DNA from 3 places in the Pseudarthrobacter sp. 902506025 genome. Region 1 is predicted to be linked to each of the others. Evidence: riboswitches for the same ligand, from Rfam matches in the RefSeq annotation. Region 1 holds a riboswitch; each other region holds the start of a gene.
What was found. Region 1 has a riboswitch for S-adenosylmethionine ahead of AB0280_RS07595 (aminotransferase class V-fold PLP-dependent enzyme). Riboswitches for the same ligand answer to the same signal wherever they lie in the genome.
Positions count from the first base shown of each region.

Region 2: another riboswitch for S-adenosylmethionine. It lies ahead of metX (homoserine O-acetyltransferase MetX); the one in region 1 lies ahead of AB0280_RS07595 (aminotransferase class V-fold PLP-dependent enzyme).
Region 3: another riboswitch for S-adenosylmethionine. It lies ahead of AB0280_RS14010 (cobalamin-independent methionine synthase II family protein); the one in region 1 lies ahead of AB0280_RS07595 (aminotransferase class V-fold PLP-dependent enzyme).

Region 1 covers NZ_JBFBKW010000003.1:72,284-79,280, reverse strand. Annotated here, with positions in the region: gene AB0280_RS07610 (hypothetical protein) at 1-195, opposite strand, end outside; gene AB0280_RS07605 (metal-dependent transcriptional regulator) at 244-954, opposite strand; gene AB0280_RS07600 (class I SAM-dependent methyltransferase) at 1,028-1,786, opposite strand; gene AB0280_RS07595 (aminotransferase class V-fold PLP-dependent enzyme) at 1,872-3,290, opposite strand; SAM riboswitch class IV at 3,327-3,440, opposite strand; gene hisN (histidinol-phosphatase) at 3,594-4,406, opposite strand; gene rsgA (ribosome small subunit-dependent GTPase A) at 4,451-5,566, opposite strand; gene aroA (3-phosphoshikimate 1-carboxyvinyltransferase) at 5,550-6,938, opposite strand; gene AB0280_RS07575 (DoxX family protein) at 6,945-6,997, opposite strand, start outside.
Region 2 covers NZ_JBFBKW010000006.1:167,560-174,556, reverse strand. Annotated here, with positions in the region: gene AB0280_RS13380 (bifunctional o-acetylhomoserine/o-acetylserine sulfhydrylase) at 1-1,030, shown strand, start outside; SAM riboswitch class IV at 1,134-1,249, shown strand; gene metX (homoserine O-acetyltransferase MetX) at 1,262-2,377, shown strand; gene AB0280_RS13370 (MFS transporter) at 2,557-3,939, shown strand; gene AB0280_RS13365 (zinc-binding dehydrogenase) at 3,944-5,080, shown strand; gene AB0280_RS13360 (LysR family transcriptional regulator) at 5,116-6,048, opposite strand; gene mmsB (3-hydroxyisobutyrate dehydrogenase) at 6,160-6,997, shown strand, end outside.
Region 3 covers NZ_JBFBKW010000007.1:88,031-95,027, forward strand. Annotated here, with positions in the region: gene AB0280_RS13980 (thioesterase domain-containing protein) at 1-207, shown strand, start outside; gene AB0280_RS13985 (HAD-IIA family hydrolase) at 204-1,040, opposite strand; gene AB0280_RS13990 (TrmH family RNA methyltransferase) at 1,112-1,768, shown strand; gene fbaA (class II fructose-bisphosphate aldolase) at 1,891-2,910, shown strand; gene AB0280_RS14000 (DUF3151 domain-containing protein) at 2,911-3,336, shown strand; gene AB0280_RS14005 (uracil-DNA glycosylase) at 3,407-4,036, opposite strand; gene AB0280_RS14010 (cobalamin-independent methionine synthase II family protein) at 4,248-5,456, opposite strand; SAM riboswitch class I at 5,470-5,574, opposite strand; gene AB0280_RS14015 (M14 family zinc carboxypeptidase) at 5,804-6,868, shown strand.

The sequences.
Region 1 (6,997 bases):
GCAGACGGCGCATTCCAGGTGTACCCAGACGGGCCGTTTGCCGGTGCGGTTGGCCCGTGACTGCACCAGCCAGGGCGGGGGATTGTCCATGATGCCGCGGAGCTCGTCCTCCGACATCCATTTCGGCAGGCCGTGGCGCTGTGCCATCTCAAGGGGAACATCAAGGGTTATTGCTGCGTCGCGTCTGCTGATCATCACCTTCCACCATACGGGAGCCGGCCAAATCGGCAGAGGACAGCCCGCTTAACCGCCGAGGACGCAGCCCGGGTGCGGGGTGTCGCTGGAGACCCACAACGCTGAGGCGATTTCGTCAGCAAGGTCGTAGTCGCGGGTGCCGCCCGAACCGGCGATCCGGACCATCAGCGCGCCGCCAAACGGCCGCCGTCCCATCACCTCGACTTCGGCGTCGAGGTCGATGTCCTGGGCGGCGAGGTACCGCAGGAGCTCGGGGTTGTCATCGCTGATCCTGGTGATCTTGCCGCTGTGTCCCTGGTCCAGCGCGGCGAGCAGGTGGGCGCGCGGCATCAGGACCTGGCCGTCCGCGGTGGGGATGGGGTCGCCGTGCGGGTCCCGCTTAGGGTCCCCGAGCTTGGCGGCAACGCGCTCGATGAACGTATCCGACACTGCATGCTCCAGCTGTTCAGCTTCATCGTGGACCTCGTCCCAGCTGTAGCCGAGCCGCTGGACGAGGTAGGTCTCGATGAGCCGGTGGCGCCGGACCATGGACAGGGCCAGGCGCAGGCCGGCCTCGGTCAGCGTGACGGCGCTGTAGGGCTTGTGGTCCACCAGGCCCTGGTCCTTCAGCTTCCGGACCATTTCCGAGACCGAGGAATTTGCCACTCCCAGCCGCTGTGCCAGCTGGGAGGACGTGATGGGCTTGTCCTGCCATTCGGTGAATGAGTAGATGACCTTGACGTAGTCCTCGATCGAGGAGGAGGGCGCGCTGGTCTTCACATGCCCAAGCCTACCGGTTTGGCCGGTGCGGCAGAGTGCGCCGCTTCGGCCACCCCGCCGCAGACCGCGTGCGTCATGCCTTGGTGGCGCGCCAGGCCAGGGTGAGGTAGGGAAGGTCAAGTTCCTGGCCGGGGGCATGGGCCAGGTGCTCGTGCAGGTACCAGTCCAGGTTGGCCAGAACTTTTGCCCGCGTCGCCTCACCGGCCCGAAGGTAGTAGCTGCGCGACTTGGTGAGCTCCATCAAGTGCCCGGTGGTCACCCTGTCCTGCCAGTGGGTGACGTGACCTTCGAGCCGGTGGAATTCTGGCCCGACGACGGGCTTGTGGCCGGGCCGGTACACATCGCCGGCGTGCATGATCCGGGAGAGCCGGTGCACCCAGGGGACGGAGGTGTCCAGCTGGTTCCAAACCAGGCCAAGTGTTCCGTGCGGGCGCAGGACGCGCGCCAGCTCGGTGCTTGCCGCCAGGGGGTCGCACCAGTGCCACGCCTGGGCAAGGGTCACGACGTCGAAGGCAGCGTCGGGAAGGCCTGTCGCCTCGGCAGTCCCCGGCGCAGCCGTGGCGGCGGGGCAGTGGGCCTTCAGCTGGGCGAGCATGTCCGCAGAGGGGTCGACGGCGGTGACGTCCAGCCCCATGGCCAGCAGCAATGCGGTGAACTTTCCCGTACCGGCGCCGACGTCCAGGGCGTCATGGGCTCCGGCCGGTACCAGCCACCGTGCAGATTCCGCAGGATAGCCGGGACGGACCCGCTGGTAGTGGCGGCCGCCGTCCTGGAAGCTCTGCCCGAGCTCCGTGCGCCGGCCGTGATCAAGCCTGGGGCCACCCCGAACCACGCGTGGCCTCCTTCTGGTGCTGCTTGCGGATGTCCTTCGAATTTACCGCATGCCCGGCATCAGCAGGCAGCCGCCGCCCCGCCGCCTAGTCGTCCAGGCAGGGGGCTGCTCCGGCCGTCCCGGGGGTATTGGGCGCCCAGTGCGGGTAGGTGCGGAAATCATTGGCGGGCACCCAGCGGCCCGCATCCACCACGTAATCCCATCCCAGTCCGTTGCTGCGCAGCGTCCGGATGCCGGCGAGGAGGCGTTCGGCGTCTTCCAGCCGCGAACCCACGCCGAAACTTGCCCGGAGGGAGCCGGACGGCAGGCCCAGGCGCTTCAGCAGGGGATGGGCGCAGAAGCGGCCGTCGCGCAGGCCCACCCCGTGCTCTGCGGAAAGGTAGGCGGCCACCAGCCCTGCGTCGTAGCCCTCGACCGAGAAGTTGACCACGCCGATGGTGTCCGTTTCCGGGTTGGTGTCCTTGAAGATCTGGTGGACGGTGACGCCGTCGATGTCCTGCAGGCCCTCCACCAGGAAGGAACGGATGGCGGATTCGTGGGCGTGCCACCGGTCCTGGTCGAGTTCGGCGATGACCTGGGTGGCGCGGGCCAGGGTGGCGGCGCCGAGGACGTTCGGCGAGCCCCCCTCGTGGCGGGCCGGGCCGGTGGCCCAGCTGACGCCGTCGAGCCGTGCTTCCTTGACCGCCCCGCCGCCGGCGAGGTGCGGGACACCGGCGTCCAGCCAGTCGGGACGTCCCACCAGGACACCCGCGCCGAACGGCGCGTACAGCTTGTGGCCGGAAAAGGCGAGGTAGTCGACGTCGTCCGCGCTGATGTCCACCCTGCGGTGCGGCGCGAGCTGGGCCGCGTCGACCACGATCCGGGCGCCGTGCTGGTGGGCCAGCGCGGCCAGGGCCCGGATGGGAAGAATCTCGCCGGTGACGTTCGAAGCGCCGGTAACCGCCAGCAGGCTGACGCCGCCCTGCTCCAGTTCGGTCCGGACGGCGTCCAGGGTGCCGGTGATGGTGTCGGCGGCAACGATGCTGCGGTGCGGAACGCCCTGCCACGGCAGGAGGTTGGCGTGGTGTTCGATGTCCAGGTAGAGGACCTCGCCGTCATGCCGGCCGTCGGTCACGGGAAGGCAGCCGGCCAGGAGGTTCAGCGAATCGGTGGTGTTGCGGGTGAAGATGACCGAATCGTCCGGGCGGCCGCCCACGAAGTCCCGGACGATGCTGCGGGCGTTTTCGTACACGGAGGTGCTGATCTGGGATGCGTATCCTGCCCCGCGGTGGACGCTCGCGTAGTAGGGGAGGATCTCGTTCAGGTACGCGGACACTACGGAAAGTGCCGGGGCGGACGCGCCGTAATCGAGGTTGGCATACCGCACGTGGCCGCCGGAAATCAGGGGGGCCTGGATTTCCGCGCCGGTGACGGCGGCGAGCGGACGGCCGGCTGCGGCGTGGCGTGCATCGGGGACGCCGGATTCGGCAATGGCGGGCTGGGGGGAGACGGTGGCAGTTGTCACAGAGACCTCACTTGAATACAGGACTCCGGCACAGGGAATCCGCGCTTGCCGCATCCACTCCGGACCGGCCTGGTCGTCACCCGGGGCACCCCGCCGCGAATGGAGGGTTGCCGGCCAGCAAACCGGGGTTTTGCGCTGGCACTCGTGACCTGCATAAAAGCGTAGGACATGGGGCGGCCAGGATTGAAGCCGCGGCAATTGTTAAGGGCTTTGTTACGCAATATCGAATAAACGACGCCGGACACCCCCGTCTGGAGGTGTCCGGCGTCGCAATATTCGCCTAAGGGGGCCAAACCGTGGCAGTTACAGCAGGTCGTCCAGGTACGGGTTGAGGCGGTGCAGCACCTCTGAGTGCAGGATCGAGTTGGTGGCCAGCGCGTTCCCGCCGAACGGTCCGTCCTCGCCTTCGAGGGAAGTGAACCGGCCGCCCGCCTCAACCACGATCGGCACCAGCGCAGCCATGTCGTAGAGGTTGAGCTCCGGTTCGCAGGCAATGTCCACCGAGCCCTCTGCCACCATGCAGTACGACCAGAAATCGCCGTAGGCCCGGGTCCGCCAGACGTCTTCGGTCAGCCCGAGGAACTCGTCGAGGTTGCCGCGTTCCTTCCAGCCGCTCAGGCTGGAGTAGGAGAGGGAGGCGTCGGAGAGGCTGGACACGTCGGAGACGCGCAGCCGGGTGGCAGCTGCCAGGGACCGGCCCATGTACGCGCCCATGCCCTTTGCCGCCCACCAGCGCTTGCCGAGGGCCGGGGCGCTGACCACGCCCACCACAGGCTCGCCTTCATCCACCAGGGCGATCAGCGTGGCCCAGACCGGGACGCCCCGGACAAAGTTCTTGGTCCCGTCAATGGGATCGATGATCCAGCGCCGTGAACCGTGCCCGGTGCTGCCGAACTCCTCACCCAGGACGGCATCGCGGGGCCGGGAGCGGGAGAGCTGGCCGCGGATGGCTTCCTCCGCTGCCTTGTCGGCGTCGGTGACGGGCGTCAGGTCCGGCTTGGTCTCAACGTGGAGGTCCAGGGCCTTGAAGCGGCTCATGGTCTGGTCATCCACGGAGTCGGCCAGGACATGGGCCAGGCGCAGGTCATCGTTGTAGCTCGAAGCGGGTTGGATCATGGTTACAAACTACCGTCTGTGGACGCTTCTGCCGGGAGAACGCGTCAGTTGACGCTGCCGAGCTCTTTGGTTTCCTGTGCGTCCATGCGCGGGTCCGTGCCGAGCAGCCGCCGGAGCGATGCCAGGCGTGCCGGGCCGGTGGGACCTGCGTGTCCGCCTGCCACCCAGTCGTCGAGGCCGCAGTTCACCGCGTTTGCAGTGTGCTTGCACCCGCGTTCACAGTTTTCGATGCCGGGGGACAGGTCGGGGAAGGAGCGCAGGATCCGGTCCGGGTCCACGTGTGCCAGTCCGAAGGAACGGATACCGGGGGTGTCAATGATCCAGCTGCCGGCCGGCGCGTCCGCCAGGCGCAGGGCCAGGGCCGACGACGACGTGTGGCGGCCGCGCCCCGTGACCGCGTTCACTCCGCCGGTGGCCCGCTCGGCGCCGGTCAGCGCATTCACCATGGTGGACTTGCCCACGCCGGAGTGCCCCAGCATCACGGTGACCTTGCCGTCGAGATGGGCGCGGAGGTCGGCCACCGCCGCGCTGTCCAGCCGGGCGGAGAGGCCGTCGTCCGACCGTGCATCGATCCCGGAGGCCTGTGCATCGGCGGTCCGGCTGATGATCACCGGGAAGCCCAGGTGGGTGTAGTTGGACAGCAGCTCCGCGGGGTCTTTCACGTCGGCCTTGGTGACCAGCAGGATCGGCTCGATCCCGGCGTCATAGGCAGCCACCAGGGCGCGGTCGATGAACCCGGTGCGTGGTTCCGGGTTGGCGGCCGCCACCACAATCACCAGTTGGTCGGCGTTGGCCACCACGGCGCGCTCGACGGGGTCGGTGTCGTCGGCGCTGCGGCGCAGGAGGGTGTGGCGGTCCTGGATTTTCACCAGGCGGGCAAGTGTGTCCGGTGCCCCGGACACGTCCCCCACGAGTGAGACGAAGTCGCCGGCAACCACGGGCGAGCGGCGCAGTTCGCGGGCCCGCGCCGCGATGACAACGCGTTCGTTGCCCGAGTCTTCGCCCACCACTGCCGTGTACCGGCCGCGGTCCACCGTGATGATCCGTCCGGTGACGGCATCGTCATGGCTGGGCCGGTCCTTGGTGCGGGGCCGGGAGCCTTTCTTGCTGGGGCGGATCCGGACGTCTGATTCGTCCCAGGAGTCAGTGCTCCGCGCCACTGCCGCGCCCTTCCGGCCCCGGGGTCCCGGCAGCATCCTGGGCCAGCATGTTTGTCCACAGTTGCGGAAAGTCGGGCATGGTCTTGGCTGTGGTGGCGATGTCCTCCACCTGGACGCCGTCCACCGCGAGGCCCAGGATTGCCCCGGCCGTGGCCATGCGGTGGTCGGCGTAGCTGTGGACTACGCCGGCGTGCAGCCGGGCGGGCCGGATGACCAGGCCGTCGCTGGTTTCCTCGGCGTCGCCGCCGAGCCGGTTGATTTCCGCGACCAGGGCCGCCAGCCGGTCGGTCTCATGTCCCCTGAGGTGTGCGATCCCGCTGAGCCGGGAAGGCCCCGTGGCAAGGGCGCACAGGGCCGCGACCGTAGGAGCCAGCTCACTGGTGTCAGCGAAGTCACCGCCCTTGATCTCCGGGCCGCCGGTGACGGTCAGGACGCCGTCAGCAAGGGAGACGGTGGCTCCCATCCGGGCCAGGATGCCGCGCCAGAGGTCGCCCACCTGCTGCGTTTCCAAGGGCCAGTTGGGGATGCGGACCGTACCCCGTGAGGCCAGGGCCGCCGCCAGGAAGGGCCCGGCGTTGGAGAGGTCCTGTTCAATCCTTTGGTCGAAGGCGCGGATGGGTCCCGGTGCCACCACCCAGTGGTTGGGGACAGAATCGTCCACTGACACGCCGGCGCCGCGCAGGACAGCCACCGTCATGTTGATGTGGTCCAGGCTCGGCACAGGCTTTCCGACATGCTCAAGGTGCAGGCCCTCGTCGAATCTCGCTCCCACCAGCAGGAGGGCGGAGACGAACTGCGACGAGGCGCTGGCGTCGATCACCAGGTGGCCACCCCGGACTGCGCCGGTGCCCTCCACCACGAACGGGAGCGACGACGGCGCGGTGCCGTCTTCGGCGGAAACGGCCACGCCCAAGGCTTTGAGGGCTTCGATGATGGTCCCCATGGGACGCTTCCGGGCATGGGGGTCGCCGTCGAACACACTGGCGCCGTTGCGGAGCGCTGCGAGCGGCGGGACGAACCGCATGACGGTGCCGGCAAGCCCGCAGTCGATCCTGGTGGCGGACGGCGCGGCTGCCGCCGGGAGCGGAACAACCTCCAGGTCAGGCCCAAAGGATCCGTCCCCTGGCACTTCGGTGATGGTGGCGCCGAGCTGCCTGAGCGCTTCGATCATGAGTGCGGAGTCCCTGGAGTGCAGGGGTTCCCGGAGCCGGGACGGGCCGTCCGCGAGGGCCGCGAGGACCAGGTACCTGTTGGTCAGGGACTTCGATCCGGGGACGGTCACGGTGGCGTTGACGGGCCGGGACGCGAAAGGTGCGGCCCAGTGCTGGACGGGTGTTCCGGAGGTGTCCCGGGTGGCAGCTGCTGCGGTCATTCGTGCTTAGGCTCCCGCGGCGTGCTCGACGGCGCGGCGTACGGCCTTGTCCGCCTTGT
Region 2 (6,997 bases), on a different contig from region 1:
GGAGGCAGGGGACCACATCGTGGCCAGCCCCAGCCTTTACGGCGGAACCTACAACCTGTTCGCGCACACGCTGAAGAAGTTCGGCATCTCGGTGACCTTCGTGGCCGATCCGGACAACCTGGACCAGTGGCGCGATGCCGTGCAGCCCAACACCAAGCTCTTCTTCGGTGAAGTGGTCTCCAACCCGCGCCAGGATGTCCTGGACATCGAAGGCATCTCCGAGGTGGCCCACCAGGCCGGAGTTCCTCTCATCGTGGACAACACCTTGTCCACCCCTTACCTGATCCGCCCGCTGGAGTGGGGCGCGGATATTGTCCTGCACTCGGCCACCAAGTACCTGGGCGGCCACGGCTCGGCCATCGCCGGAGTCATCGTCGATTCCGGCAAGTTCGATTTCGGCAAGGACCCGGAACGGTTCCCCGGCTTCAACACCCCGGACCCCACCTACAACGGCCTGGTCTACGCCCGCGATCTCGGTGAAGGCGGCGCACTCGGCGCCAACCTCTCCTACATCCTCAAGGCCCGTGTGCAGTTGCTGCGCGACCTCGGCTCAGCCGTCTCGCCCTTCAACGCGTTCCTGATTTCCCAGGGCCTGGAGACGTTGAGCCTGCGGGTGGAGCGCCACGTTGCGAACGCCACGGAAGTGGCGCGTTGGCTGGAGGCAAGGGACGACGTCGAATCCGTCGCCTACGCGGGGCTGCCCTCCAGCCCCTGGTACGAGCGTGGCCGCAAGTACGGACCCAAGGGGACGGGCGCCGTCGTGGCCTTCAACCTGGCCGGCGGGGCAGAGGCGGGCAAGCGCTTCGTCGACGCCCTGGAGCTGCATTCCCACGTGGCCAACATCGGCGACGTCCGCTCCCTGGTCATCCACCCCGCGTCCACCACGCACAGCCAGCTCTCGCCGGAGCAGCGGGTTGTGGCCGGCGTGCACCCGGGCCTGGTCCGGCTTTCCGTTGGCCTGGAGCACATCGACGACATCCTGGCCGACCTGGAGGCAGGCTTCCGGGCAGCCAAGGGCGCCGACGCGTAGCCCCAAACGCGCGCGTCGCAGCATGTGCCGGCCGGCAAACCGGGAAGTCACAACCAGTCATACTCTTGGCCTGGAGTGGGGGGTGTTTCGTACACTCGAACCAGGTCATGAGTGCCAGTGACAGCCCCGGCTTGCTGGCCGGCAACCCTCCATCCGCGGTGGGGTGCCCCGGGTGAGGACCTGGCCTGCCGGTCAGACGACGGCAGGCAAGCGCGTAGAAGAGGTCTTGCCATGACGGTTACCGTCGCCCGAACCACCATCCCCGAACACGGAATCGTCCGTTACGCCTCCATCGGGGGTCTGGAACTCGAAGCCGGGGGATACCTCCCGGACGTCACCCTGGCCTACGAAACCTGGGGGACGCTCAACGCGGACGCCAGCAACGCCATCCTGATCGAGCATGCGCTGACCGGCAGCACCCACGTGACCCGCGGCGACACCGACGAAGAAGGTTGGTGGGAACAGCTGGCGGGCCCCGGCGCTCCCGTGGACACGGACCGCTTCTTCGTGGTGTCCATCAATATCGTCGGCGGCTGCTATGGATCCACTGGCCCGTCATCACCCGCGCCGGACGGAAAGCCCTGGGGCTCCAGGTTTCCCCTCGTCACGCTGCGCGACAGTACGGTTGCCGAGGCAAGGCTCGCGGACCAGCTGGGCATCAAGAGCTGGTTCGCCGTCCTCGGCGGATCCATGGGGGGTGCCCGCGCCCTGGAATGGGCGGTGACGTACCCGGAAAGGGTGGAGCGCTGCGCGGTGATCTCCGTGGGAGCCGCCAGTACTGCCGAACAGATTGCCTTCGCGCAGGCCCAGACGCTGGCCATCCGGCAGGACCCCAATTTCAACGGCGGGGACTACTACGGCGGTCCGTGCCCGGAAGACGGGCTGGCGCTCGCCCGGCGCATCGCCCACATCACCTACCGGTCGGCTGCCGAACTGGAAGGCCGCTTCGGCCGGGCACCCCAGGCGCCCGAGTCGCCCCTGCAGGGGGAAGTTCTTGCCTCCCGCGGCCGCTACCAGGTGGAAAGCTACCTGGACCACCAGGGCAACAAGCTGGTGAAGCGCTTCGATGCCAACAGCTATATCGCCCTGACCGAGGCACTGATGAGCCACGATGTGTGCCGGGGACGGGGAACCTTGGCCGAAACCCTCGCCGCCTCCACGGCACGGTTCTTCGTGGCCGCCGTCGACTCGGACCGGCTCTATTTTCCGTCGCAGTCCCACGAACTGGCCCAGGCGCTGCCCGGGGACGTGGACGTCCATGTCATCCAGGCACCGATCGGGCACGACGGGTTCCTCACCGAGATCGGGCAGTTGGGCGGCCGGCTGCGGAGCAGCTTCCTGGTCTAGGCGCCGCCTGGCGCACAGCCCTTAATGTGCATTCCTGCAGATGCGTTCTGCACTAATCGGCGTTGAGGTTGCGCCGCGGGCAGACCATACTCATCGAATCCGGCTTTCGTGGTGTGCATCACACCCGTCTGCCATTGACTGGTCCCCGTGGTGTCGACGTCGACGCCGAAGGAGTTCGCATGAGTACGGAAAGCTCCGCCGCAAGGCGTACAGAGGAAACCGACGTCAAGGCCTCAGGCCTTAAGAAAGTGGTGACGGCCTCCATGGCCGGCACGGTCGTGGAATGGTACGAGTTCTTCCTCTACGCATCGGCCGCCACCCTGGTGTTCGGGAAGGCCTTCTTCCCCAACGCCGGCACGGAACTGGACGGCATCATCGCCGCCTTCCTCACCTATGCCGTCGGTTTCGTCGCACGCCCTATCGGCGGCATTGTCTTTGGCCACTTCGGCGATAAGTTCGGCCGCAAGCAGTTGCTGCAGCTGAGCATCATCCTGGTGGGGGTCTCCACCTTCCTCATGGGCTGCCTGCCCACCTTCGGACAGATCGGCTACTGGGCGCCCGCGCTGCTGGTCTTCCTGCGGTTCGCCCAGGGCTTCGCCGTGGGCGGGGAATGGGGCGGCGCCGTGCTCCTCGTGGCAGAGCACAGCCCCAGCAAGTCCCGCGGCTTCTGGGCCAGCTGGCCGCAATCTGCAGTGCCGCTGGGCAACCTGCTGGCCACGGCCGTGCTGTTCGTCCTCTCCTCCACGCTGACGCAGGACGCGTTCCTGGGCTGGGGCTGGCGCGTGGCGTTCTGGCTCTCCGCCGTGATCGTCATCATCGGTTACTACATCCGCACCAAGGTCAACGACGCTCCCATCTTCCTGGAGGCCCGCAAAGAGGTGGACGCCGGCCACAAGGGCTACGGCGTAGCCGAGGTGTTCCGGCGCTACCCGCGCGGCGTCTTCACCGCCATGGGCCTGCGCTTCGCGGAAAACATCCTCTACTACCTGGTGGTCACGTTCTCCATCACCTACCTGAAGACGGTGGTGCAGGCTGACACCACGCGGATCCTGCTGCTGCTGCTCCTTGCGCACGCCGTCCACTTCGCCGTCGTGCCCATGGTGGGCAAGCTGTCGGACCGCTTCGGCCGCAAGCCCGTCTACATGGCCGGCGCCATCATGGGTGCCACCTGGGGCTTCTTTGCCTTCCCCATGATGGACACCAAGAACGATGTCATCATCCTGGCGGCCATCATGATCGGCCTGGTGTTCCACGCCTTCATGTATGCCGGGCAGCCCGCCATCATGGCGGAAATGTTCCCCACCCGGATGCGGTATTCCGGCGTCTCCCTGGGATACCAGGTGACGTCCATCGTGGCGGGCTCGCTGGCGCCGATCATCGCCGCGTCCCTGCTGGGTACCTACAAGTCCTCCGTCCCGGTGGCGGTGTACCTGCTCATCGCGTGTGCCATCACCGCCGTCGCGGTCTTCTTCCTGAAGGAAACCCGGGGCATCTCGCTGCACGACGTTGACGCGGCCGACGCCAAGGGCACGGCAGACCTGCTCGCTGCCAGCAAGAAGTAGGCACATGAAAGCCGCCGTCCTCTATTCCACCGTTCCCGCCCCGGCCAGCGCCGAGGGAAAACAGAGCTACGCCGAGTCCCGGCCCCTGCTGGTGCAGGAGCTGGAGCGGCCGGAGCCGCGCGCCGGTGAGCTCGGAGTTTCCATCACCTACTCGAGCCTGTGCCATTCGGACCTGTCCGTCGTGGACGGTTCACGCGTCCGGCCCCTTCCCATGGCCCTGGGACACGAGGCCGTGGGGCGGGTGGTGTCCGTGGGCGACGGCGTCTCCGACGTATCCGTGGGGGACCATGTGGTTCTGGTGTTCGTGCCCAGCTGCGGCCAGTGCCGGGCCTGCCTTTCCGGCAGGCCCGCGCTCTGCCACCGGGCAGCTGAGGTGAATGGATCCGGAGACCTGCTCCATGGTCCGGCACTGTTGCGGACGCCGGCGGGGGAGCGGATCAACCACCACCTGGGCGTTTCCGCCTTCGCTGACTACGCGGTGGTTGCGCGGGAATCAGTGGTGGTGATTGACGACGACGTCCCGGACACCGTGGCGGCGATGTTTGGTTGCGCCGTGCTCACCGGAATGGGAGCGGTGTTCAACACCGCCGCAGTCGGCCCCGGCCAGTCCGTGGCAGTGTTCGGCCTGGGGGCGGTGGGCCTGTCCGCCGTGATGGCGGCCCGCCTGGCAGGGGCCACAAGCGTCATCGCCATCGACCCCAACCAGGGGAAGCACCAGCTGGCCCGCAACGCCGGGGCCACCGCGGTAGGGACGCCGGAGGACGCAGGGCGGCTGATTGAGGAAGCAGCCGGCGACGGCGTCGACGTCGCCATTGAAGCGGTGGGCTCAGCCGGTGTCATCGCATCCTGCCTTCAGCGGGTCACCAGGGGTGGCGCGGTGGTCTCCGTGGGCCTGCCCCACCCCTCCGCAGAGTTGACGGTGCCGGCCCTGCAGTTCGCCGGGGCCGGCAAGCGGCTGCTGGGCTCCTACATGGGCGACGCCGTTCCAGCGCGGGACATCCCCAGGTACCTCGGGTACTGGCGGGACGGCAAACTGCCGGTTGAGCTGCTGCACACCGACACCCGGCCACTCAGCGAGATCAACGAGGGCCTTGATGCGCTCGCAGCGGGACAGGTAGTGCGGCGGCTCTTCCGGGCCTGAACTGTCAGGCCCGGTTCTTCACCCTTCCCGGTTCCTCACCCGGCGAGCAGCAACGAGCGCTCCTTCACCTCGTCCTTCAGGGCCGCGATCACGGCCTGCACCCGCGCTGACCGGAGCGACTCCGGCCGTGCAACGGCCCAGATGGGCAGCTGGCGCTCAAAATCACCTGGCAGGACGGGGACGAAATCTTCACGGTCTCCCACCATGAAGTTCGGCAGCAGCCCAATGCCGGCGCCCTGGCGCACCGCCTCCACCTGGGCGAACACGCTCGTGGCCTGGAAGCTTGTCCTGGGCGTCGGAAGCTGTGATGACCAGCGGGGCCCAAGCTCCGCCACCTGGAGTGCAGACTCCACGTAAGAGACAAACGCGTGCTGCCCCACGTCGTCGAGCGTTTCCGGCAGGCCGTGCTGCGCGGCATAGCCGGGGCTGGCGTAGAGGCGCAGGTAGTAGTTGCTCAGGAAGATGGTCTGCGCGGTGCTGACGTCGGCCCGGCCCACCACGATCTCCAGGTCCACCCCTGACCGGTTCTGGCTGACTTTCCGGGTGGCACTCAGCATCTCGATGTTCAGCTGCGGGTTCTGCTGCTGGAGCCGCACCAGCGACGGGGTGACGAACACGGCTCCCACTCCGTCCGTGGTGGCGACCCGGACCAGGCCGGCAAGGGCACTCTGGTCCTGGCTGATCAGGCCCGACAACGAGCCAAGGGTGCTTTCGATCGCCTCCGCCGCCTCTACCGCGGCCGCACCAAGCTTCGTCAGCTCCCAGCCGTGTGGGCTGCGCTCCAGGGTACGCCCGCCCAACTGTTTGTCCAGGGCCAGGATCCGGCGGGAAATGGTGGTGTGTGTGGTGCCCAGGGTCTCGGCCACCGCATTGAACCGGCCCAGGCGCGCCACGGTCAGCAGGATGAGCAGGTCGTCGGGGCTGGGCAACCGTCTCGAATCCACGGGCGGCCTTCCTCTTGTGTGCATCAATGCACAGAGCGTCTGTAATTTTTCCCCTTGATTGCACTCTAGCAGGGTGTGATCGTAGACACAGACATGCCGGCAGCAACGCCGGAATGGAAGCAAAGGAGCTTACGCATGGCAGTTATCGGATGGATCGGCCTGGGCAACATGGGCGGCCACATGTCGGTGAACCTGGTGAAGGCCGGGCACGATGTGCGCGGCTTCGACCTCAACCCCGCGGCACTGGCAGCCGCCGAGGCAGGCGGCGTCAAGCGTGCAGCCAGCATCGCCGAAGCGGTGGACGGCGCGGACGCCGTCTTCACCATGCTGCCCAAGGGTGAACACGCCCGCGCCGTCTACCTTGGGGAGGACGGTGTTCTGAAGCACGCGGATACCCGCACGCTGCTCATCGACTCCTCCACCATCGACATCGCCTCCGCGCAGGAACTGCACGACGCCGCTGCTGCCGCCGGCTTCCGCTTCGTGGACGCCCCGGTGTCCGGCGGAATGAGCGGCGCCGAGGCCGGAACCCTGACGTTCATGGTGGGCGGTGAAGAGGGTGCCGTCAAAGACGCCTCGGGCTACATCGGGCCCATGTCCGGAAACATCATTCCCACGGGTGGCCCCACCACGGGCCAGGCAGCCAAGATCTGCAACAACCTGATGCTCTTCATCAACCTCGCCTCCACCGCGGAGGGTGCTGTCCTGGCTGACCGGCTGGGCCTGGACAAGCAGGTCTTCTGGAACATCGCCTCGGTCTCGTCGGGGGACTCCTGGGCGCTCCGGACCTGGTACCCGGTCCCCGGAGTGGTTCCCACCGCGGCCTCCAACAACGACTTCGCACCCACATTCACCACCGAGCTCGCGAACAAGGACATCGGCCTGGCCATCAGCGCCGCCGAGGACACCGGCACGCCGCTGGAGATTGGCAAACATGTCCAGCAGCTGTTCCAGCGGCTCATTGATGCCGGTG
Region 3 (6,997 bases), on a different contig from region 1:
GGCACTGTTGACTATGAGACCGCGGCCGAAACCTGGGCGGTGGTGTTCAAGGACAACATGGTCTCCAGCAACCTGCAGACCACGGGTGCGGCGCCCGCCCACGCCAGCCCCGGCTGGAACCCGCAGATCTACCGGCCCCTGGTCACGGAACTGCTGGACGAGTACTTCCCGCTGCCCCGGGGCGGCTCCCGGGTCAGCATCTTCTAGATCTGGTTCTTCAGGTCCGCCACCGAATTCAGCACCTGGTTGGGCCGGAAGGGGTACGCGGCGATGTCGTCCTTGTGCGTGATGCCGCTGAGGACCAGGACGGTGTGCAGGCCTGCCTCCATGCCGGCGATGATGTCCGTGTCCATCCGGTCACCGATCATGGCGGTGGTCTCGGAGTGTGCATCGATCTGGTTCATGGCCGACCGGAACATCATGGGGTTCGGCTTGCCCACAATGTACGGTTCGCGGCCGGTGGCCTTGGTGATCAGGGCCGCGATGGCACCCGTGGCCGGCATGGGGCCGTCCTTGGAGGGGCCGGTGGCATCCGGGTTGGTGGCGATGAACCGCGCACCGGCCAGGATCAGGCGGATGGCCGTGGTGATTGCCTCAAAAGAGTACGTGCGCGTCTCGCCGAGGACCACGAAGTCCGGGCTCTGGTCGGTGAGGATGAAGCCGGCCTCGTGCAGCGCCGTCGTCAGCCCTGCTTCGCCGATGGTGTAGGCGCGGTTGCCCGATTCCGAGCCACCGGCAGACACCTGGTCCTTCAGGAACTGGGCGGTGGCCAGGGCGGAGGTCCAAATGTTCTCCTCGGGGATCTCCAGTCCGGAAGCGCGCAGGCGTGCGGCGAGGTCGCGGGGCGTGAAGATGGAGTTGTTGGTCAGCACGAGGAAGCGCTTTGAGGTGTCCACCCAGCGCTGGATCAGCTCAGCCGCCCCGGGGATGGGCTGGTTTTCATGGACCAGGACGCCGTCCATGTCCGTCAGCCAGCACTCAATCTCCTGGCCGCTCCGGTATACCGCCGGGTTGCCTGCTACCTGGTCCTCGTCTGCCATGCCCTGCCTCCGCCTGTGATGATTGCCCGAAGAGTCCAGTCTAGTGTTGAAGGGTGAACCAAACGCCCGGCATGACAGACGAACCCGACCACCAGCCCGGGGAGGCCGGACCCGCAAAGGCGGAGGTCGGCGTCGGGCCCTGGGAAGGGGAACTGCCGGAAGGCGACCACTGGGACCCTGACCTGCTGGCGGACGGCGACCGGCGCAACGTCCTGGACAAATACCGCTACTGGAAGCACGAGGCGATCGTCGCGGAGCTGGACTCCCGGCGGCACAACTTCCACGTGGCCATTGAAAACTGGCAGCACGACCTGAACATCGGCACCGTGGTGCGCACCGCCAACGCCTTCCTCGCCAAGGAAGTACACATCATCGGCCGACGGCGGTGGAACCGGCGCGGCGCCATGGTCACCGACCGCTACCAGCACGTTCGCCACCACCCCACCGTGGAGGACTTCGTCCAGTGGGCGCAGGGGGAGGGGCTGGCGATCATCGGGATCGACATCTTCCCGGACTCGGTGCCCCTGGAGACGTACGAACTGCCGCGCGACTGCGTGCTGGTGTTCGGGCAGGAGGGCCCGGGCCTGACCCCGGAAGTCCACCAGGCGGCCGCCGCCACCCTGTCCATCGAGCAGTTCGGCTCCACCCGCTCCATCAACGCCGCCTCCGCCGCGGCTATAGCCATGCACGCCTGGATCCGCCGGCACGTCTTCAACCAGCACGTGTGAGTATTACCGACAGGTGACCCGAAACACCCTGGCAGCCCGGGAATGGCTAGGATGGTGCCAAGCCGTAAGCGGTCTATTTGAGGGTCATCCACCCACAGACGAAACTCAGCAGAGGAGCCAGCATGCCCATTGCAACCCCAGAGATCTACGCCGAGATGATCGACCGCGCGAAGGCGGGCGGATTCGCCTTCCCCGCCGTCAACGTCACGTCCTCGCAGACGCTGAACGCGGCACTGCGTGGCTTCGCCGAGGCAGAGTCCGACGGCATCGTGCAGGTTTCCACCGGCGGTGCCGCCTACTGGTCAGGTGCCTCCACCAAGGACATGGTGGCCGGTTCCCTGGGCTTCGCTGCCTTCGCCCGCGAGGTGGCCAAGAACTACGGTGTCAACATCGCCCTGCACACGGACCACTGCCCCAAGGACAAGCTGGACGGCTTTGTCCTGCCGCTGCTGGAAGCGTCCGAGGCTGAAGTCAAGGCCGGCCGCAACCCGCTGTTCAACTCCCACATGTGGGACGGCTCCGCAGAGACCCTGCAGGAGAACCTGAAGATCGCCCGTGACCTGCTGGCCCGCACCGCTGCCGCCAAGATGATCCTCGAGGTGGAGATCGGCACCGTCGGCGGCGAGGAAGACGGCGTGGAGAACGCCATCAACGACAAGCTCTACACCACGGTCGAGGACGCCCTGGCCACCATCGACGCCCTCGGCGCCGGTGAAAACGGCCGCTACATCACCGCCCTGACGTTCGGCAACGTGCACGGCGTCTACAAGCCCGGCGGCGTCAAGCTGCGCCCGGAGATCCTCAAGGACATCCAGGCCCAGGTGGGTGCAAAGATCGGCAAGGACAACCCGTTCGACCTCGTGTTCCACGGCGGCTCCGGCTCCTCCGACCAGGAGATCGCCGACGCCGTTTCCTACGGCGTGATCAAGATGAACATCGACACCGACACCCAGTACGCCTACACGCGTCCGGTGGCTGACCACATGTTCAAGAACTACGACGGCGTCCTGAAGGTTGACGGCGAAGTGGGCAACAAGAAGACCTACGACCCCCGCGTCTGGGGCGCCTCCGCCGAAGCCGGCTTGGCAGCCCGCGTGGTGGAAGCCACCAAGCAGCTCGGTTCGGCCGGAAAGACCTTCTAGATGTCGGACGAGTTCCGCCGGAACCTGATGGGGCCGGAGCCCACGCTCCTGCCTGCCGAAACCGAGGTGCACGGGCAGTTGGAGGCCGGCCACGAGGCATTGGACCTGGTGGCCAAGCACCCCACGTCCTCGCTGCTCTGGGCTGTGCTCGCCGAAGAAGCATGGGCGGAGGGCCGGATCATCGATTCCTACGCCTACTCCCGCGTCGGCTACCACCGCGGCCTGGACTCGCTGCGCCGCAACGGCTGGCGCGGCGTCGGGCCCATCCCGTGGGAGCACGAGCCCAACCGCGGATTCCTGCGGGCCCTCTATTCCCTGGGCAGGGCTTCCTCTGCCATCGGCGAGGCTGACGAGCCGGAGCGGATCGAAAAGTTCCTCAACGACTCGGACCCCACGGCGAAGGCAGCGATCGAGGGCAAGTTTTAGTCCTTTGCGCTTAAACAACGACGGCGGGTGGTTACCTTTCCTGGAAAGGTAACCACCCGCCGTCGGTCGCTTAAGGCTTGGCGATGCCGGTGCGTGCCATGGCGTCGGCGTAGGCCGCGCGCATGTCCTCGAGGTACTCCTCCTGGCGAGCGGGGGAACCGGCGAAGGCGCGGCCGCTCAGGGAGCGCACCTTGTAGGTCTTCAGGCCACGGCGCCACAGCAGCGGAACTTCGGTCTTCAGGAGTGCGTTGGCCAACCGGTTGGCTTCGGTTCCGTGCGCCACGATGACGGAGGCACGGGGCACCAGGGCCAGGAACTTCAGCAGCGGCTTCAGGCCTGCCTGGATCTGGTCGGGAGTGAACTTGCCGTTGGGCTCACCGGGAACGTGCCAGGGGTGGACGTTCCACGGCATCACGAACTCGGGGCGCAGGCCCAGCTTCCACTGCAGTCCCAGCATGCGGGTCGCGGCGTCCTGGTCCCCGGCCGTGATGAACCCGGACGGGTCCGCCTCGCCAATGTTGGAGAACAGGCTGATGATGCGGCATTCCTCCACGTCGTGCATGGGATCCACATAAGGGACCACGGTTCCGGGCTTGGTCTCCCGCAGGGAATCGCAGAGCTCGTTAACGGCAGCAACGCTGGGGTCGTAGCGGCGGCTCATGAGCTGTTCGTGGAATGTTTCGGGTGCCAGGGCTGTCATGAAGTGCTGGTTCTCCTGCGGGGATTGGCGTTGCTGCCGCCACGGAAACGGGCACGCGGGGGCGCGACACATCAGCGGCGGTTGATTGGGGTGGGCCGATTCCTGGTCGGCCTTACCCAGTTTAGCAAGCCCCGGGAAACGAAACGCCGGTCCCGTGCACCTGACTCAGCCAGGGCACGGAACCGGCGGGTTCCCGCGTCGCCTCTTGCAGCTACCAGAGGCGGCTGGTGGCCCGGCGGGCGCCCTCGCCGAGGGCCTCCAGCTTGGCGAAGGCGATCTGCGGGTGGACCCGGCCGCCCAGGCCGCAGTCGGTGGAGGCGATGACATTCTCACGGCCCACGACGTCGGCAAAGCGGACAATGCGGTCTGCCACCAAGTCCGGGTGTTCCACCACGTTGGTGGCGTGCGAGACGATGCCCGGGATGATCACCTTGCCCTCGGGGAGCTTGGTGTCCTCCCATACCCGCCATTCGTGTTCGTGGCGGACGTTGGCTGCCTCGAAGGAGTAGGCGCCGGCGTTCACCTGCAGCACCGATCCGATGATGTCGGCGAAGGGGATGTCCGTGGTGTGCGGACCGTGCCAGGAACCCCAGCAGACGTGCAGCCGGATCTGTTCCTGGGGCAGGTCGCGGAGGGCCCAGTTGGTGGCCTCGACGCGCAGCTGGATGAACTTCAGGTAGTCCTCCAGGCTGGGCTCGGGATTGATCTGGTCCCAGCTCTCGGCCAGGGACGGATCATCGAGCTGCACGGTGAGGCCGGCATCGATGATCGCCTTGTACTCCTCCCGCATGGCATCGGCGCAGGCGTAGACAAGTTCCTCATCCGACTTGTAGTACTCGTTGGCCACGCGGGCGCAGGAGCCGGGGGAGAGGGATGCTACGAAGCCGTCCGACAACCCGGCGGCTGCGAGGCCGGTCTTCAGGTTCCTGATGTCCGATGCCACCAGGTCCTGGCCCGTGTAGGTCAGGGGTCCGGCGATCTTGGGCTGGGTCACGCTCTTGCGGTGGGACAGGATGCCCGAGGAGGGGTCGTTGTAGGCCTCGTTAAACGCCTGCCGGTCGCGCCGGTCGGGGAATGAGGTCAGGACAATGTTGCCGGGCGAGGAGCGGTGCACCTGGGCATCGGCCCAGCGGTCCACGTTGGTTGGCTCCAGGCCGCCCAGCCGTGCAAAGGAGTAGTTCCACCAGGCGCCGTAGTCCACGGAGCTGGACATCGTGTGCCCGTATTCGCCGTCGTTGGGGATGTCGATGCCGAGGTCCTTCTGGCGCTGGACCACCTCCACCACGGAGGCCTCCAGGAGTTCCAGGAATTCAGGGGTGACGCCGTCGCTTTCCTTGGCTGCGTTGGCCGCGATGAGTTCGGGGGTGCGGGGCAAGGATCCCGCGTGGGTGACGCGGATGTGGTCGGTGTTCAGGGACATGCTGGAATCTTCCTTTCCATCGGTCCTGGCAGTAGCACCTTCGGCCGGCAGGAATCCTGCTGGACCGTGGTTGCTGCGGCGTCATCGAGCCAGGTCTCTCGGCCGCTCCGGATGGTTCACTCTCACATAAATCCAGATGCCTGCCCCGGGGCAAGTCTGCTCCGCTTTATGTCGCGACGGGCTGCCCGGCGGCTTTCCTGCCGTTTCCCAGCGGGCAGCAGCATACTTACAGCTTTTGTTCAGGTTATTGACAGGTTTCGTTAAGCTTGGTTGGCTGAGGTCACATGCCGCCGCCGCGACGAAGCTGGCTAACGGCACCCCGATGCACTCGAAAGAGGTAACGCACTGTGAAGAAACCCCTGGCAAATTTCAGGACCCTCGCCGTCTCCGGAGCCCTGGCGCTGGCCGTCGTAGCAGGACCTGCCCCGCTGGCACACGCTGTGGGCGAAGGCCCCACCTACGACGGCAACGGCCAGATCACCACGTCCAAGCTCGCCACGTACGAACAGATGGTCTCGTTCCTGAAGGACCAGGATGCCCGCCAGCCGGCAATGGAGCTGGAGGTCATCGGGCAGACGGTCAAGGGGCGCGACATCCACTTGGTCAAGTACATTTCGGACCCCGCCAAGCCCACCATCCTGTACCTGACCCAGCAGCACGGCAACGAGCAGCTCACCACCGAGGGCGCCATGGAGTTCATCAAGCACCTGGGGACCGGCAAATCCGCGGACATCCTCAAAGGCGTGAACATCCTGGTGGTGCCCATGCTCAATGCGGACGGCGCCATGGGCGACGTGAACTTCTCCCTGGACAATTACCTCGCAAAGGGGGACCGGCACCTCACCCGCTACAACGCCGAGGGTGTGGACCTGAACCGCGACCACGTGGCCAAGGTCCAGCCGGAGACCCAGGCGCTGCACAACAACGTCATGCGCAAATACCGGATCGACTACATGATCGACCTGCACCACCAGGGAACCCGGGCCGAGCGTGACGGCAAGCTGGTGTCGGGCTCCATCCTGTACCCCACCACCCCCAACGCCGACCCCGCCGTCGTCGAAAAATCCAAGCAGCTCGGCGCCGTGGTGTTCAACAACGTCGACTCCACCGGCTGGGGACACCTGGGCAAGTACCAGGGCGGCAGTGCCGAAACCATCAGCCGCAACGGCATCTCCGTGGAGTACGGCATCGCCACCCTGCTCTTCGAGATGCGCGGCATGTCGGACCACTATTTGGACGGCTATGCACTCGGACAGCGCAGCAACGGCTACCTGATCAAGCAGACCGTCACCACGCTGACCTCCACGGCCGCGGCCATCGCGGACGGGTCCATTGCCGACGCCGACACCTCCTTCTGGAACAGGCTCGCCGAACAGACGTCCCGGCCCGCCGGGGAGGCGGAGGACGAATAGGCGGCGGGCCACAACAGTGGACAAAGTGCCCCATCGGCTAAACTTGGGTGGTAAGAGCCCCGGAACTCTTGCTTCGCTGCGCCGTGCTGCGGCTGTGCGAAGGCCGGTATGTTCGGGGCATTCTCATGA